Regions from separate parts of the Streptomyces sp. NPDC087428 genome, predicted to be linked through region 1. Evidence: predicted binding sites of a transcription regulator. Region 1 holds the regulator's gene; each other region holds the start of a gene.
The links. The regulator HrcA, encoded in region 1, represses chaperone genes, less so after heat shock. The targets are predictions, from matches to a motif close to TTNGCACTCNGNNNNNCNGAGTGCNAA.
Positions count from the first base shown of each region.

Region 2: groES (co-chaperone GroES) is a predicted target of HrcA. The motif match lies at 1,673-1,699, and genes of this name have one in related genera.
Region 3: groL (chaperonin GroEL) is a predicted target of HrcA. The motif match lies at 2,694-2,720, and genes of this name have one in related genera.

Region 1 covers NZ_JBIUXR010000001.1:158,149-162,426, reverse strand. The annotation lists gene ACIO3R_RS00745 (DUF3097 domain-containing protein) at 54-872, opposite strand; gene ACIO3R_RS00740 (MBL fold metallo-hydrolase) at 898-1,620, opposite strand; gene hrcA (heat-inducible transcriptional repressor HrcA) at 1,806-2,822, shown strand; gene dnaJ (molecular chaperone DnaJ) at 2,823-3,959, shown strand; gene ACIO3R_RS00725 (nitronate monooxygenase) at 4,084-4,278, shown strand, end outside.
Region 2 covers NZ_JBIUXR010000012.1:51,950-56,227, reverse strand. The annotation lists gene groL (chaperonin GroEL) at 1-1,159, opposite strand, end outside; gene groES (co-chaperone GroES) at 1,262-1,570, opposite strand; gene ACIO3R_RS25475 (hypothetical protein) at 1,720-2,079, opposite strand; gene ACIO3R_RS25470 (polysaccharide deacetylase family protein) at 2,076-3,116, opposite strand; gene ACIO3R_RS25465 (methyltransferase domain-containing protein) at 3,232-4,278, shown strand, end outside.
Region 3 covers NZ_JBIUXR010000007.1:200,178-204,455, reverse strand. The annotation lists gene ACIO3R_RS16925 (CU044_5270 family protein) at 1-797, shown strand, start outside; gene groL (chaperonin GroEL) at 909-2,531, opposite strand; gene ACIO3R_RS16915 (cold-shock protein) at 2,848-3,054, opposite strand; gene ACIO3R_RS16910 (MoaD/ThiS family protein) at 3,487-3,765, opposite strand; gene thrC (threonine synthase) at 3,798-4,278, opposite strand, start outside.

The DNA.
Region 1 (4,278 bases):
GCGCAGGCAATTGTAGGGATCAGCCCGGGATTGGCGGGAAGACCCGCGGGACATCAGGCGGGAAGCGTGACGAAATCAATCAATTCCTCGACGCGGCCCAGGAGTTCGGGCTCCAGGTCCCGGTAGGAGCGGACCGAGGACAGAATGCGCTGCCAGGCCGCGCCGGTGTTTTCCGGCCACCCCAGCGAACGGCACACGCCGGTCTTCCAGTCCTGGCCGCGCGGCACCACCGGCCAGCCGCCGATTCCCACCGACGACGGCTTCACCGCCTCCCACACGTCGATGTACGGATGACCGACCACCAGGACGTTCCCGTCCGAGATCTGTGCCGCGATACGGGACTCCTTGGAACCCGGCACCAGATGGTCGACCAGCACACCGAGGCGCGCGTCCGGGCCCGGCGAGAACGCGCGCACGATCGCCGGCAGGTCGTCGATGCCCTCCAGGTACTCGACGACCACTCCCTCGATCCGGAGGTCGTCGCCCCAGACCCGCTCGACCAGCTCCGCGTCGTGCCGTCCCTCCACGTAGATCCGCCCGGCCCGCGCCACCCGCGCCCGCGCCCCGGGGACCGCCACCGAGCCGGAGGCCGTACGGGCGGGCCGGACGGGGCCGCCGGACGACGGCCGCACCAGCGTGACCACCCGGCCCTCCAGCAGGAAGCCGCGCGGCTCCATCGGGAAGACCCGGTGCTTGCCGAACCGGTCCTCCAGGGTCACCGTCGGCCCCGCGGCCGTCTTCTCGCAGCGGATCACCGCGCCGCAGAAGCCGGTGATGGCCTCCTCCACGACCAGGTCGGGATCGGCGGGCACCTCGGGGGCGGGGGCGGACTTCTTCCACGGCGGGGTCAGGTCCGGCTGATAGCTGCGCATCGGACGACGATAGGACGGGACGGCCTCACGACACGCCGAAGAGCCCGGCCAGCGCGTCGCGCTGCGCCCGGACGAACGCGGCGTCCACCACCGCTCCGTGGCCAGGCACGTACAGCGCGTCCTCACCGCCCAGCGCCAGCAGCCGGTCCAGCGCGGCCGGCCAGCGGGAGACGACCGCGTCCGGACCCGCCTGCGGCTCACCGGACTCCTCGACCAGGTCGCCGCAGAGGACGACCGCGGGCGAGCCCGGCACCAGCACCGCCAGATCGTGGCCCGTGTGCCCCGGACCCACGTCGGCCAGCAGTACCTGGCGGCCGCCTCCGAGGTCGACCGTCCACTCCCCGTACACCTGGTGGTGCGGGGCCACCAGCACGTCCACGGCCTCCGCCGCGTCCCGTTCGGACACCCCGTGCGCCACCGCGGAGCGGTGGAGGCCGTCGGCCCCGGCCCGCAGCAGATCCGTCAGACCGGCCGCCCCGTACACCCGGGCCCCGGCGAAGGCCGCCGTGCCCAGTACGTGGTCGAAGTGCGGATGGCTCAGTGCGATATGTGTCACCCTCCGGCCGAGCAGCCGCTCGGCCCGGGTCCGCAGTTCGACTCCCTCCCGGAGCGTCGAACCGGTGTCGTAGAGCAGGGCACCGTCCGCTCCGGCCACCAGTGCGGCCGTCGCGTCCCAGCGGGGCAGCCGCCGCCGGCCCACACCGTCACCCAACCGCTCCCAGCCGAACTCTTCCCAAGCGACGTCCATACGGAGACGCTATCGGCAACGACCTGCGCGGTCTCGGGGTAGCGTGGCCGGTCGCCCTTGCTAGGGGCCCACCCCGTCGCCGTACACTGACCGGGGGATCGCTGGCACTCGAACGGACAGAGTGCCAGAGCAAGTCCCGGGAACGACCCGAGATCGACCGAGGTAGACAGCTGGAGGTGTGCGCGATGCTCAGCGAACGCAGACTCGAAGTGCTGCGCGCCATCGTCCAGGACTATGTCGGCACCGAGGAGCCCGTCGGCTCCAAGGCGCTCACGGAGCGGCACAAGCTGGGGGTCTCCCCGGCCACCGTCCGCAACGACATGGCGGTGCTGGAGGACGAGGGCTTCATCGCCCAGCCCCACACCAGCGCGGGACGCATCCCTACGGACAAGGGCTACCGGCTCTTCGTCGACCGGCTCGCGGGCGTCAAGCCCCTGTCGTCGCCGGAGCGCAGGGCCATTCAGAATTTCCTCGACGGCGCGGTCGACCTCGACGATGTCGTGGGACGGACCGTACGGCTGCTCGCGCAGCTGACCCGGCAGGTCGCCGTCGTGCAGTACCCCTCGCTGACCCGCTCGACGGTGCGGCACGTGGAACTGCTCCTGCTCGCCCCCGCCCGGCTGATGCTCGTGCTGATCACGGACACCGGCCGGGTCGAACAGCGGCTGGTCGACTGCCAGACGCCGTTCGGTGAGACCTCTCTCGCCGATCTGCGGGCCCGGCTCAACAGCCGGGTGGTGGGACGCCGCTTCGCGGACGTCCCGCAACTGGTGCAGGACCTGCCGGAATCCTTCGAGAGCGAGGACCGGGCGACCGTGTCCACCGTGCTCTCGATCCTGCTCGAAACCCTCGTCGAGGAGACGGAGGAGCGGCTGATGATCGGCGGCACCTCCAACCTCACCCGCTTCGGGCACGACTTCCCTGTGATGATCCGGCCGGTGCTGGAGGCATTGGAGGAGCAGGTCGTGCTGCTGAAGCTGCTCGGCGAGGCCAAGGACTCGGGCATGACCGTACGAATCGGGCACGAGAACGCCCATGAGGGCCTCAACTCCACGTCCGTCGTCGCGGTCGGCTACGGTTCGGGCGACGAGGCAGTCGCCAAACTCGGCGTGGTCGGACCGACCCGCATGGACTACCCCGGAACGATGGGAGCGGTACGCGCAGTGGCACGTTACGTCGGACAGATCCTGGCGGAGTCGTAAGTGGCCACGGACTACTACGCCGTACTCGGCGTGCGCCGCGACGCTTCGCAGGACGAGATCAAGAAGGCCTTCCGGCGGCTCGCACGCGAGCTGCACCCGGATGTGAACCCCGACCCGAAGACCCAGGAGCGGTTCAAGGAGATCAACGCCGCTTACGAGGTGTTGTCGGACGCCCAGAAGAAGCAGGTCTACGACCTCGGCGGTGACCCGCTGTCCGCCTCCGGCGGAGGAGGCGCGGGCGGCTTCGGACAGGGCGGCTTCGGCAACTTCTCCGACATCATGGACGCGTTCTTCGGCACGGCGTCGCAGCGCGGACCCCGTTCGCGCACCCGGCGCGGCCAGGACGCCATGATCCGGCTGGAGATCGACCTTTCCGAGGCGGCCTTCGGCACGACCAAGGACATCCAGGTCGACACGGCCGTCGTCTGTACGACCTGCAGCGGAGAGGGCGCCGCACCCGGCACCTCGGCCCAGACATGCGACATGTGCCGCGGCCGCGGCGAGGTCTCCCAGGTCACCCGGTCGTTCCTCGGCCAGGTCATGACCTCGCGGCCCTGCCCGCAGTGCCAGGGCTTCGGCACGGTCGTGCCGACCCCCTGCCCGGAGTGCGCAGGCGACGGCCGCATCCGCTCGCGGCGCACCCTCACCGTGAAGATCCCCGCGGGTGTCGACAACGGCACCCGCATCCAGCTCGCGGGCGAGGGCGAGGTCGGCCCCGGCGGCGGCCCGGCCGGCGATCTCTACGTCGAGATCCACGAGCTGCCGCACGCGGTGTTCCAGCGCCGCGGCGACGATCTGCACTGCACGGTCACCATCCCCATGACGGCGGCGGCCATCGGCACCAAGGTGCCGCTGGAGACGCTCGACGGCCTGGAGGAGGTCGACATCAGGCCGGGCACCCAGTCCGGCCAGTCCGTCCCGCTCCACGGGCGCGGCATCACCCACCTGCGGGGCGGGGGCCGCGGCGACCTCATCGTGCACGTCGAGGTGATGACCCCGACGAAGATGGACCCCGAACAGGAACGCCTCCTGCGGGAGCTGGCGAAACTGCGCGGCGAGGAGCGGCCCACCGGCCAGTTCCAGCCCGGTCAGCAGGGCCTGTTCTCGCGTCTGAAGGACGCGTTCAACGGGCGCTAGTCCAGCGCCGTTCCCAGCGTCGGCACCGTACGGGCCCGGGTTTCCGGGCCCGTACGGCATTGCGGACATAACGTGGCCACGGGGTGCGCATCACGGGACAGGAAGGACATGACACGATGCCGTCATGCCATCCGCGTTGACCGATCTCTGCCGGTATCCGATCGTGCAGGCCCCGATGGCGGGCGGAGTCTCCTGCCCGCAGCTCGTCGCCGCCGTGGCCGAGGCCGGCGGGCTCGGCTTCCTGGCCGCCGGGTACAAGACCGCGGACGGCATGTACAACGACATCAAGCAGGTCCGCGGACTGACCGGCCAGCCCTTC
Region 2 (4,278 bases), on a different contig from region 1:
CCTCGGTGGCCGCACCGACGCGGATCACGCAGACACCGCCGGCCAGCTTCGCCAGGCGCTCCTGGAGCTTCTCGCGGTCCCAGTCGGAGTCCGTGGCCTCGATCTCGGCCTTGATCTGGTTGACCCGGCCCTTGACCTCGTCGGACTTGCCGCCGCCGTCGACGATGGTGGTGTCGTCCTTGGAGACGGTGACGCGACGGGCGGTGCCCAGCACGTCGAGACCGGCGCCGTCGAGCTTGAGGCCGACCTCCTCGGCGATGACGGTCGCACCGGTGAGGGTGGCGATGTCGCCGAGCATGGCCTTGCGGCGGTCACCGAAGCCCGGGGCCTTCACCGCGACGGCGTTGAAGGTGCCACGGATCTTGTTGACGACCAGGGTCGACAGGGCCTCGCCCTCGACGTCCTCGGCGATGATCAGCAGCGGCTTGGAGGCACCGGCCTGGATGACCTTCTCCAGGAGCGGCAGCAGCTCCTGGATGGAGCCGATCTTGCCCTGGTGGATCAGGATGTACGGGTCGTCGAGGACGGCCTCCATACGCTCCTGGTCGGTCACCATGTACGGGGACAGGTAGCCCTTGTCGAAGGCCATGCCCTCGGTGAACTCAAGGTCCAGACCGAAGGTGTTGGACTCCTCGACGGTGATGACACCGTCCTTGCCGACCTTGTCCATCGCGTCCGCGATGAGGTCGCCGACCTGGCTGTCCTGCGCGGAGAGCGCGGCCACGGCGGCGATGTCGGACTTGTCGTCGATCGGACGGGCGGTCGCGAGGAGCTCCTCGGACACGGCCTTGACCGCGGCGTCGATGCCCTTCTTCAGGGCGGCCGGGGACGCACCCGCGGCCACGTTGCGCAGGCCCTCGCGGACGAGCGCCTGAGCGAGCACGGTGGCGGTGGTCGTACCGTCACCCGCCACGTCGTTGGTCTTGGTCGCCACCTCCTTCACCAGCTGGGCACCGAGGTTCTCGTACGGGTCGTCCAGCTCGACCTCGCGCGCGATGGTGACACCGTCGTTGGTGATGGTGGGCGCACCGAACTTCTTGTCGATGACGACGTTGCGGCCCTTGGGGCCGATCGTCACCTTCACCGTGTCGGCAAGCTTGTTGACGCCGCGCTCGAGGGCGCGACGGGCGTCCTCGTCGAACTTCAGGATCTTCGCCATGGAGCTGAACTGTCCTCTCAAAACAAGAACTGCGCCCCTCGCCGCCCGGCTAGTTATTTCGCAGGGGGCCAGGGGCGCAGAACAGAAGCAAACGTGGGTGAATTACTTCTCGATGATCGCGAGCACGTCGCGAGCCGAGAGAACGAGGTACTCCTCGCCGTTGTACTTCACCTCGGTGCCGCCGTACTTGCTGTACAGCACGACATCGCCGGTCTTGACGTCGAGCGGAAGGCGCTCGCCGTTCTCGAAGCGGCCCGGTCCAACGGCCAGGACGACGCCCTCCTGGGGCTTCTCCTTGGCAGTGTCCGGAATAACCAGGCCGGAGGCCGTGGTCTGCTCGGCGTCGAGCGGCTGGACCACAATGCGGTCCTCGAGCGGCTTGATCGCAACCTTGGAGCTGGTCGACACGATCCGGTCTCCCCCTTCGGAGATCTCACGGGGTTAACAGTCTTTGGTGGGCGACCAGGTGGGCCCGTCGTCGCGGGTGCCGGACCTGCCGGTCGCACAGTACTGCTGGCACTCTCCAGTGGGGAGTGCCAGCACTGAGACTATGACCGCGATTAGCACTCGGTCAAGCGGAGTGCCAATTCACGCCCCTCGTGGCGTCCGTGCCGTTCGACGTCGAGGCCCGGACCCGGCTCGAACCGGCCCTGCCACAGGGAGAACGCCCGGCCCCTCCCGACCGTTCCGGACCCCTGCGGCCGGCCGCAGGCGACGACGACCACCGAACCCGGCGCCCCGTGGTCACCGTGCACCGCCGCCGGCCGCGCCGCCGCCGGACCCGGCGGCCGGTTCACCCGCTGCGCGGCCTTGCGGCCCAGCCGTTCGATCGGGTCCACCGACTGCGCGCAGCCGGTGGTGGCGGTCAGGAGCGCACCGGCGGCCAGCAGTCCGGCCAGCAGCCGGTGCGCCCTTCTCATACGTAGTCCTCCAGCCGGGCCACGGCGTATCCCTTGTCCGTGATGACCTTCATGACGGCCCGGACCAGGTCGGGCATGGAGCCCTTCCAGTCCTTCTTGCCGCGGAAGTGCGTGAGGATGATGTCTCCGGGGTGCAGGTCCTGGTCCTCCTCCCGCCACTCCATGTGGTCGGGGAAGGCCTCCTCCGACCACAGGGGCACGGCGGTGATGCCGCAGGACTTGGCGATCCGGAGGGTGTCGCCGTTGTAGTTGCCGTAGGGCGGCCGGAAGAGCCGGGGGCGCTCGCCGTACTGCTTCTCGATGATGTCCTGCTGGTCGCAGATCTCCTGCTTCTGCTCGCCGTAGGAGAGACCGGGCAGATAGCGGTGGTTGAGCGTGTGGTTGTTGAGGGTGACACCGCGGGACTGCGCGTCCTTGAAGTACCCGTAGTCGTCGCTCACCAGGTAGTCGCTGAGGAACGCGCTGTACGGGATGTTCAGGTCCGACATCATCTTCAGCAGTTCGGGGTCCTTGTCGTCCCCGTCGTCCATCGTCAGGAAGACGATCTTCTTGTCGGTCGGGACCGTGGTGAAGACCGGCGGCAGCGAGTCGTCACCGCCCTCGACCTCGAAGCCCTTGCGGGTGGTGATGTGCGGCTTCACGGCGGGCGGGACGGGGGCGGCCAGCGGCGTGCTCGCCAGGCCCCACTTCTTGGCGGCGACCGCGCGGGCGGCCTGGGCGAGGCGCGCCTTCTCGGCCTGTGCGGCGCGGGTGCCCGCCGCCCCCGCGTTCCCGGCCGGGCCGCCCGGCTGCCCGGCGAGGGCCCCGGCTCCCGGCCCGGCCCCGGTCGTGGTGCGGCTGTCGGTCCCGGCCGCGCAGCCGGAGCCGACCGCGGCGACCAGGAGCGCGGCCAGGACCGCGTAACCGGGCCGGCGCCGCAGGTATCCCCGCCCGCGTCCCGTCCCGCTCCGCACCGGCCCGCCCGGCACCGGTTCCGCCTGCGTCCGCGCCTGCTCCGCCCCCGCCTGCTCCGCCTGTCCCGGTTTGCGGCTCTTCATGGTGGATTCTTCCTTTTGTCGTACAAGCTGCATGGCGCCGCATACTGCCAGCACGTGATCGGGCTCCCGGGCCGACACCGCCACCGGGCCCGCACGGTCCCCCGGCTGGCTCACAATGGGGCAGGTGAACGCTCTCGCCCCGACCGGCCCGCCCGACGCCCCCGACCCCCTCGCCGGCTTCCTGGCTCTGCGCACCCCGGAGGGCGCCGGGCTGCTGGCCGAGCTGCGGTCGTACGACCCCGCCACGGAACTCGCCACCGCCACCCGGCTGCGCCGCACCCACCCGGCCGGCCTCGTCTCCGCGGCGCTCGGGCAGGCCCGGCTGCGGCAGCGGGCGGTGGCCAAGTTCGGCGCGCGGGACGCGCACCGGATGTTCTTCACGCCGAACGGGGTGGAGCAGGCGACCCGCACCTCGGTGGCGGCCCACCGCGCCGGACGGTTCGCGGGCACCGGGGTGCGCAGCGTCGCCGACCTGTGCTGCGGCATCGGCGGGGACGCCATCGCGCTGGCCCGCGCCGGGATCTCCGTCCTCGCCGTGGACCGCGACCCGCTGACCGCCGAGGTGGCCAGGGCCAACGCCGCCGCGCTCGGCCTGGACGCGCTGATCGAGGTGCGGTGCGCCGATGTCACGGAGATCGACACCTCGCCCTACGACGCGGTGTTCGTCGACCCGGCCCGCCGGGGCGGCCGCGGCCGGATCTTCGACCCGGAGGCCTACTCCCCGCCCCTCTCCTGGGCGACCGCCGCCGCGCTGAAGGCCCCCAGGGCGGCGCTGAAGATCGCCCCGGGAGTCCCGCACGAGGCGATCGGCCCGCAGGCGGAGGCCGAGTGGATCTCGGACGGCGGCGACGTGAAGGAGGCGGTGCTCTGGTTCGGCGAGGGCTTCGAGGCCGGCTCGTACCGCGCCACGCTGCTCCCGTCCGGCGCCACCCTGGCGGCCCCGGCCGTGCTGCCCGCCCCGCCGGTCGGACCGGTCGGCCGCTATCTGTACGAGCCGGACGGCGCGGTGATCCGGGCCCATCTGGTCGCCGACATCGTGAGCCGGTGCGGCGGCCGGCTGATCGACGAGATGATCGCGTACGTCACGAGCGACGAGCTGTACGACTCCCCGTACACCGCCGGGTACGAGATCACCGATCAGCTCCCGTTCAACATGAAGCGG
Region 3 (4,278 bases), on a different contig from region 1:
CCGCGAGCACGGGTTCCCCGGCCGCGTCCCCGCGCGGCGCGGCCGTGCTCCTCGACCGGATCGCCTCGGTCGCCGGGAAGAGTGACGAACAGAAGGTCCGCGGCGACCAGTTCGTGTACGTCAGGTCGTTGCAGAGCGGCAACGAGGGCAAGTTCGGCGGCCCGGTGAAGCTGACCGGGCCCAGCGAGCGTGAGGTCTGGATGGCGCAGAAGGCGGGGCCGGTGCTCAAGGAGGGCCTGATCCACCAGGACGGCTCGTACCTCCCGATCGTCGTCGGGGTCCCGGACGGCGAGACCCCCGTCGGCAGCCCGGCGGGCCTCAGCCGGCCGACGTACACGTGGCTGGCCTCGCTGCCCACCGGCCCCGACGCCCTGCTCCGGCGGCTCGGCACCGAGATCACCCGGGACCAGGACGCGCGCGACACCCCGGCCGGGGACCGGAACAAGGACCAGGACACCTTCGACGCCATCGGTGAGCTGCTGCGCGAGACGCTGATGCCGCCGAGGACCGCGGCCGCCCTCTACAAGGCCGCGGCGAGGATCCCCGGCGTGAGCGTGGACCCGGACGCGGTGGACGCGGCCGGCCGGCACGGGATCGGTGTGGCCCGTGACAACACCCGGGCCGGTTGGCGCACCGCCTGGATCTTCGACTCGGCCACCCTGGAGTACCTGGGCGAACGGAGCTACCTCATCAGGGACACCTCCATGGGCAAGAAGGGCACCCTGATCAGCAAGTCGGCGGTCCTGGAGCGCGCGGTCGTCGACGCCCTGCGCGAGAAGCCGTCGACGACGGCCTGATCCCCGGAGCCGCCCGCTGGGACCGCGGGCACACGAACGGCGCCGGCCCCCGGGGATCACTCCCCGGGGGCCGGCGTCGTACAGCTGTGCGGAACTACCGATCCGTCAGGATCAGAAGTCCATGTCTCCGCCCGGCATGCCGCCCGGAGCGGCCGCGGAGGCCTTCTCCGGCTTGTCGGCGATGACGGCCTCGGTGGTGAGGAAGAGCGCGGCGATGGACGCGGCGTTCTGCAGAGCGGAGCGCGTGACCTTCGCCGGGTCGAGAATGCCCTCGGCGATCATGTCGACGTACTCGCCGGTCGCGGCGTTGAGGCCGTGACCGATCGGCAGGTTGCGCACCTTCTCGACGACGACTCCACCCTCAAGACCACCGTTGACGGCGATCTGCTTGAGCGGGGCCTCCAGCGCCAGCTTGACGGCGTTGGCGCCGGTCGCCTCGTCACCCGAGAGCTCCAGCTTCTCGAAGACGGCCGAGGCCTGGAGCAGAGCCACGCCACCACCGGCGACGATGCCCTCCTCGACGGCGGCCTTGGCGTTGCGCACCGCGTCCTCGATGCGGTGCTTGCGCTCCTTGAGCTCGACCTCGGTCGCGGCACCGGCCTTGATGACGGCCACGCCGCCGGCCAGCTTCGCGAGGCGCTCCTGGAGCTTCTCGCGGTCGTAGTCCGAGTCGGAGTTCTCGATCTCGGCACGGATCTGGTTGACGCGACCCTGAACCTGGTCGCTGTCACCGGAGCCGTCGACGATCGTCGTCTCGTCCTTGGTGATGACGACCTTGCGGGCACGGCCGAGCAGGTCGAGACCGGCGTTCTCCAGCTTGAGGCCGACCTCCTCGGAGATGACGGTGCCACCGGTGAGGATGGCGATGTCGCCGAGCATGGCCTTGCGGCGGTCACCGAAGCCCGGAGCCTTGACGGCGACGGACTTGAAGGTGCCACGGATCTTGTTGACGACCAGGGTCGACAGGGCCTCGCCCTCGACGTCCTCGGCGATGATCAGCAGCGGCTTGCCGGACTGCATGACCTTCTCCAGCAGCGGAAGGAGGTCCTTCACGTTGCTGATCTTCGAGTTCACGATCAGGATGTACGGGTCGTCCAGGGACGACTCCATGCGCTCCATGTCCGTGGCGAAGTACGCCGAGATGTAGCCCTTGTCGAAGCGCATACCCTCGGTGAGCTCGAGCTCCAGCCCGAAGGTCTGGGACTCCTCGACGGTGATGACGCCTTCCTTGCCGACCTTGTCCATGGCCTCGGCGATGAGCTCGCCGATCTGGGTGTCAGCGGCGGAGATGGAGGCGGTCGAAGCGATCTGCTCCTTGGTCTCCACGTCCTTGGCCTGCTCCAGGAGGGCGGCGGAGACGGCCTCGACGGCCTTCTCGATGCCCCGCTTGAGAGCCATCGGGTTCGCACCCGCGGCCACGTTGCGAAGGCCCTCGCGGACGAGCGCCTGAGCGAGAACGGTGGCGGTGGTCGTACCGTCGCCGGCGACGTCGTCCGTCTTCTTGGCGACCTCCTTGACCAGCTCCGCACCGATCTTCTCGTACGGGTCCTCCAGCTCGATCTCCTTGGCGATGGAAACACCATCGTTGGTGATCGTGGGGGCGCCCCACTTCTTCTCAAGGACGACGTTGCGGCCCTTGGGGCCGAGGGTGACCTTGACGGCGTCGGCGAGCTGGTTCATGCCGCGCTCAAGACCGCGCCGGGCCTCCTCGTCGAACGCGATGATCTTGGCCATATGAAGTGGTCCTCCCGGACAGGGGTGGATTTCTCCGGACCGAGTGGCGCCCGCGACGGACGGCCTGCCGCCTGCCGGTTCCTTGCCCCGACAGACCTGCGGGCCTCACCGGCCCGGTCCAAGTTTCTGTCACTCTCACCCGGAGAGTGCTAAGCCCAATGATTAGCACTCGACCCCCGAGAGTGCAAGCGTCCCCCTCCGGAGTGTGGACAACCGGAGCGCGCGTGCGGAGGGGTTCGGGACGCACGGAGGGCCCGTACCCCAGGGGTACGGGCCCTCCGTGCGTGAGTAGTGTCGTTGGCCGACCGTGCCGAGCTCAGCCGACAGCGAGCTTGACCATGTCCGCCTGCGGCCCCTTCTGGCCCTGCGAGATTTCGAATTCAACTCGCTGACCCTCTTCGAGGGTGCGGTATCCGTCCATCTGGATCGCGCTGTAGTGGACGAAAACATCCGCACCACCGTCGACCGCGATGAAGCCGTACCCCTTCTCCGCGTTGAACCACTTGACGGTGCCCTGAGCCATGCCTAACTCCCCTATTACTGGCCCTTGCACAGGACCGCACTTCGCGGGCCCGGGTCAGAACTCACCCTCCGACAGGAGAGGGTGCGTGCGCCGGAACGCGTCGACCGCGGCCGAATGTATCTGCCCAACTGCCCTCTGCAACAGGTCAATCGGACGAGAATTCTGGGCAGCGCCGATCGCCCGAATATGAGTAACTCATAAGATTCCAGGGCAAGTCGGGCCAGGCAAAGGCGACTTATGGCGCAAGAGGCTCAGTTACTTTGGCTGCATCTTGTCGTGGCCGGGCGCATTCTCATATGCGGGGGGCACGGGCAGCGGAGGGGACTTCCCACACTCTACCGCGTTCAACCATGCAGAATTGCCCCCTCCGCTTCTGTCGCAGAGAGGGCAATTCCGGTGACGCGTGGAGCGGGACCGCTCGGGTCCCGGGGGTCAGCAGCCGCCGGCGACGGCCGGGATGATCGAGACACCCGCGCCGTCAGGGGTGACCGCTTCCAGGCCGCCCTCGAAGCGCACGTCGTCGTCGTTGACGTACACGTTCACGAAGCGGCGGAGCTTGCCCTGGTCGTCCAGGACGCGGGCGGCGATGCCCGGGTGGTTCTTCTCCAGGGACTCGATGACCTGGGAGAGGGTCGCGCCCTCGGCCGGGACCTCGGCCTGGCCGCCCGTGTAGGTGCGGAGGATGGTGGGGATACGGACCTTGACGCTCATGGTGGGTGCCCTTCCTGGAGTCTCGGGTGGGGTCAGCCGGCGGTGCCGAGGCCCGCGGCGCGGAAGGCGTCCAGGCTCGGCCTGATCGTCGCCGTCGCCTGCGAGGTGGCGGCCACGGCGTCCAGCGTCTTGAGGCCGTCGCCGGTGTTCAGGACGACGGTGGTGAGCGACGGGTCGAGGAGGCCTGCCTCGATCAGCTTCTTCGTCACGCCGACCGTCACCCCGCCAGCGGTCTCGGCGAAGATGCCCTCGGTGCGCGCCAGCAGCTTGATCGCGTCGACGACCTGCTCGTCGTTGACATCCTCGACGGCGCCGCCGGTACGGCGGGCGATGTCCAGGACGTACGGGCCGTCGGCCGGGTTGCCGATCGCCAGGGACTTGGCGATCGTGTTCGGCTTCTGCGGCCGCACGACGTCGTGACCGGCCTTGAAGGCGGTGGAGACCGGGGAACAGCCCTCGGCCTGGGCACCGAAGATCCGGTACGGCTTGTCCTCGACCAGACCGAGCTTGATC